Regions from separate parts of the Bacillus sp. JJ664 genome, predicted to be linked through region 2. Evidence: a T-box and tRNA genes for the amino acid it is inferred to sense, from the RefSeq annotation. Region 2 holds a T-box; the other holds one or more tRNA genes.
The links. The T-box of region 2 lies ahead of V7056_RS02530 (valine--tRNA ligase). A T-box ahead of a tRNA ligase gene usually reads a tRNA of that ligase, here a tRNA-Val.
Positions count from the first base shown of each region.

Region 1: it has a tRNA-Val gene. The T-box ahead of V7056_RS02530 (valine--tRNA ligase) is inferred to sense a tRNA for this amino acid. The anticodon was not compared.

Region 1 covers NZ_JBALMS010000093.1:75-2,560, reverse strand. The annotation lists gene cmpA (cortex morphogenetic protein CmpA) at 1-31, opposite strand, end outside; gene V7056_RS15010 (SprT family protein) at 352-807, shown strand; tRNA gene V7056_RS15005 (tRNA-Asn) at 893-967, shown strand; tRNA gene V7056_RS15000 (tRNA-Ser) at 975-1,065, shown strand; tRNA gene V7056_RS14995 (tRNA-Glu) at 1,073-1,147, shown strand; tRNA gene V7056_RS14990 (tRNA-Val) at 1,161-1,236, shown strand; tRNA gene V7056_RS14985 (tRNA-Asp) at 1,250-1,325, shown strand; tRNA gene V7056_RS14980 (tRNA-Gln) at 1,748-1,822, shown strand; tRNA gene V7056_RS14975 (tRNA-Lys) at 1,927-1,999, shown strand; tRNA gene V7056_RS14970 (tRNA-Leu) at 2,014-2,096, shown strand.
Region 2 covers NZ_JBALMS010000015.1:5,163-7,648, reverse strand. The annotation lists gene V7056_RS02535 (sporulation protein) at 1-227, opposite strand, end outside; T-box leader at 456-699, shown strand; gene V7056_RS02530 (valine--tRNA ligase) at 751-2,486, shown strand, end outside.

The sequences.
Region 1 (2,486 bases), on a different contig from region 2:
TTTGCATTTGGGTTTTCAGCCAACTTGGCATAACCATATGAAAAACCTCCAGCTTAAAAATCTTCGCCCATCTTTTAATTTGAGATGGGCGACATATTAAATGAGTGAGGGGTAACCTTCTAATACCTTTATAAAAAGGATAACGAAATTGTTCAATTAAAAGTTAAATTTTACGCCATTGTAGAGAGATTTACTAAGAGCAACTCATTTAGTATAAATTGTACGAATCTGATCTTTGAAATTCTCATTTGTAAGTTTAATGTATGCAGATAACTAGAAAAATGTGAGTTGTATATTAGTTAATACAAAAAGAAATAAAGAATATAGAATCATTTAAGGGACGATATGAGGATGGAAAACGAAACACTACAAAAATTAGTTGAAGAATTATCATCGCAATATTTTAACCGTCCATTTTTACATCAAGCTACCTTTAATGCTAGATTACGAACTACAGGTGGAAGGTATTTATTAAAAACAAGTAATATTGAATTAAATAAGCTGTATTTCAATGAACATGGAATTGAAGAATTAAGGGGTATTATCTTACATGAATTATGCCATTATCATCTACACATAATGAAAAAAGGCTATAAGCATGAGGATAAGGATTTTAAAGATTTATTAAAACAGGTTGGTGCACCAAGGTACTGCAAACCATTAGCGACTACAACTAAAAAGAGAACTGTACCATATAAGTATCGCTACATTTGTACAAAATGTGGACAAACTTACTTACGTAAGAGAAAAGTGGACTTGAAACGGTTTGTTTGCGGAATATGTAAAAGTAAATTAAAACAGTTATAAATAGTATTGACAGGGTATATATTCATAGTTTATATTATTACTTGTCACCACTTACCAGAAAGTGTTGATGGATAATTTAGATTATTCCGCAGTAGCTCAGTGGTAGAGCACTCGGCTGTTAACCGAGTGGTCGTAGGTTCGAATCCTACCTGCGGAGCCATTATTTTAGAGAAGTACCCAAGTGGCTCAAGGGGCGCCCCTGCTAAGGGTGTAGATCGTTAACGCGGTGCGAGGGTTCGAATCCCTTCTTCTCTGCCATACATACGGCCCGTTGGTCAAGCGGTTAAGACACCGCCCTTTCACGGCGGTAACACGGGTTCGAATCCCGTACGGGTCACCATTTTTTATATTACGGAGGATTAGCTCAGCTGGGAGAGCACCTGCCTTACAAGCAGGGGGTCGGCGGTTCGAGCCCGTCATCCTCCACCATTTAATTGTATACGGTCCCGTGGTGTAGCGGTTAACATGCCTGCCTGTCACGCAGGAGATCGCCGGTTCGATCCCGGTCGGGACCGCCATTATTTACTACATAATGTAGTATTTTTTCTTTTTTTGGAGATAATATTTTTGGTAGTTAATTTATTGTCATTTAGGTGTCGGATTGTCTTGAGGAGTGAATTCGAGAGGTAAGACCAATACAACATAGAGAAAGATTATAATACATATTGTGTGGAATAGTGATTCTGAATTTAGTTTCATCTAATGTCGGATTGTCTTTATCTTGAGGAGTAGATTCGAGAGGTGAATACAATACAACATAAAGAAAGATCGTAATACCTGTTATGTAGTATAGCGTATTGATTTTAAGCGTGATCAAATGTCGGATTGTCTTTATCTTGAGGAGTAGACTCGAGGGGTGAATCCAATACAACATAAGAAAATCCTGCGGAGCATTATCAAGTAGTATAATCGCAGGAGTTAGACCATGTAGCAACTTCATTGGGCTATAGCCAAGCGGTAAGGCAACGGATTTTGATTCCGTCATGCCCTGGTTCGAATCCAGGTAGCCCAGCCATTATTTTTTATGAGCATTGCTCTAGTGCGATAGCACGACCAAATAGACTTCTAAGTCATTCAAAAGTGTAGTAATTGTGATACTTGTATTATTATCTTTATTACGAGCCATTAGCTCAGTTGGTAGAGCATCTGACTTTTAATCAGAGGGTCGAAGGTTCGAATCCTTCATGGCTCACTTTTTGTTTATTTGCGGTCGTGGCGGAATGGCAGACGCGCTAGGTTGAGGGCCTAGTGGAGGTTTCTCCGTGGAGGTTCAAGTCCTCTCGGCCGCATCATGTATGTATATAACCAGACAATCTACAGTATGTAGATTGTCTTTTTTGTATTTTATAGTGGTGTTTGATCCACATTTAATCTATTTAAAGGATTGAGGATTGTTTTAATTCTTCTATAGTATAGTTCCTTCTCAAACCTTGAGTAAATTCTTTAGAGTACATTGTATAAATTAACGCAAACAGCATATACTAAGCACTTCAATGTAACATTCTAATTAGCGAAAATAACTTAATTCAATAAAAGTTATTTTTTCTTTTAAATTATGTTGACTTTGTGTTCATGTTGCTTTAATATAGATAAAGTTCCCGTTAGAACTTAACGGAGTCATCAGAAGCTTATCGTAGTAAGCTTACTAAGTTTAAGATAAATAAACTTTAAAAAGATGT
Region 2 (2,486 bases):
TGTAATGTACCATTTTGGTGGTAAGTTTTATCATTCGTCTCAACTTCATAATCAGTCATTACGTGTAAGAAAACAGATTCAAGTTCTTGTTTCACTTTTCCACCTTTTATATGTAACTCACCTTTTACGCGTTCGCCTGCTTGGTATTCAGTTTTTTCAAGCTTTGTATCAATTCTCGTTCCTCCAATTCCAAGAACACGAGCTAATGTATTTTTAAATAAACCCATGGTAATCCCCCTCAAACATTATATCTAGATATTATACAATTATCGCATATTTAAATAAGTACTAGTATATGTGAATGTTAAAAATTCATTACAATTCCTTTGCTTATTTAATTTATCCATTAAAAATGATGGTACAATATTGACATAATAAGAATATTCTAGAAAGAAAATAGAAATACTGTTGACTAAAGTTACGAAAATTTTGTAGACTATAAAATATATTCATATTAAAATGCGTTGATAGGGAAGAGTACAACAAACTAGTTCTTCAGAGAGGAAACCATTTGGTGGGAGGTTTCTAGAAAAAAGAGTTGGAATGTCGCCCTTGAGCAGTGACTTTGAAAGCTTTATGCGACTAGAAGTTTCCGGATGATCCGTTATCTTTTTAAGTGTGTCAGAAATGTTTTTAATTTTTTCTGTTTTTCTGACAAAAAAAGGTGGTACCGCGAATCAAACTCCATTCGTCCTTTTCTAGGATGAATGGAGTTTTTTATTTTTCAAATATCAAAGAGGAGATGTAATCATGGAAACAAAACAACAATCATTACCAACAAAATATGATCCAAGTTTAGTTGAAAAAGATCGTTACCAATTTTGGTTAGATGGAAAGTTTTTTGAAGCACAAGTAGAATCGGAGAAACCAAAATATACAATCGTAATTCCGCCGCCTAACGTAACTGGAAAATTACATTTAGGTCATGCTTGGGATACTACATTACAAGATATCTTAACTCGTGCTAAACGTATGCAAGGTTATGATGTATTGTATCTACCAGGAATGGATCACGCTGGAATCGCTACGCAAGCTAAGGTAGAAGGTAAACTACGTGAAGAAGGTTTAACAAGATACGATTTAGGACGTGAAAAGTTCTTAGAAAAAGCTTGGGAATGGAAAGAAGAATATGCTTCTCACATTCGTTCTCAATGGGAGAAAATTGGTCTAGGGTTAGACTATTCGCGTGAACGTTTTACGTTAGATGAAGGCCTTTCTGATGCTGTAAAAGAAGTATTCGTAAAGCTTTATAAAAAGGGTTTAATTTATCGCGGAGAATATATCATTAACTGGGATCCTGCGACAAAAACAGCTTTATCTGATATCGAAGTTATTTACAAAGATGTTCAAGGTGCATTCTATCATATGCAATATCCTTTAACAGATGGATCTGGAAAGATTCAAATTGCAACAACACGTCCGGAAACAATGTTAGGTGATACTGCAATTGCAGTCCATCCTGAAGACGAAAGATATCAAGCAATGATTGGAAAGACTGTAATGCTACCAATCGTTAACCGCGAGATTCCAATTATTGCAGACGATTATGTTGATATGGAATTTGGTACAGGGGTAGTAAAAATTACACCTGCTCATGATCCAAATGATTTTGAAGTAGGTAACCGTCATGATTTACCACGAATTCTAGTAATGAATGAAGATGGTACGATGAACGAAAAAGCTGGAAAATACAATGGTATGGATCGCTTTGAATGTCGTAAACAAATCGTTAAAGATTTACAGGAGATGGGCGTACTTGTAGAAATTGAAGAGCACATGCATTCTGTAGGACATAGCGAACGAAGTGGAGCGGTAGTAGAGCCATATTTATCTACTCAATGGTTTGTTAAAATGCAACCTTTAGCTGATGCTGCAGTTGCATTACAAAACTCTGATGATAGTGTAAAATTTGTACCGGATCGTTTTGAAAAAACGTATCTTCGTTGGATGGAAAACATTCGTGACTGGTGTATTTCTCGTCAATTATGGTGGGGACATCGTATTCCAGCTTGGTATCATAAAGAAACAGGCGAAATCTATGTAAATCAGGAGCCACCAGCTGATCTTGAAAATTGGAATCAAGATAATGATGTATTAGACACTTGGTTTAGTTCAGCATTATGGCCATTTTCAACATTAGGTTGGCCAAATGAAGAAAGTAAGGATTTCCAAGCATACTTCCCTACAAACGTACTAGTAACTGGGTATGATATTATTTTCTTCTGGGTATCTCGTATGATTTTCCAAGGAATCGAGTTTACAGGTAAGCGCCCTTTTAATGATGTACTAATCCACGGTTTAGTAAGAGATGAACAAGGTCGCAAAATGAGTAAATCACTTGGTAACGGTGTTGACCCAATGGATGTTATTGAGAAATATGGAGCGGATTCACTACGCTACTTCTTAACAACAGGTAGTGCACCTGGTCAAGATTTACGTTTCAGTATAGAAAAAGTTGAAGCTACTTGGAACTTTGTGAATAAAAT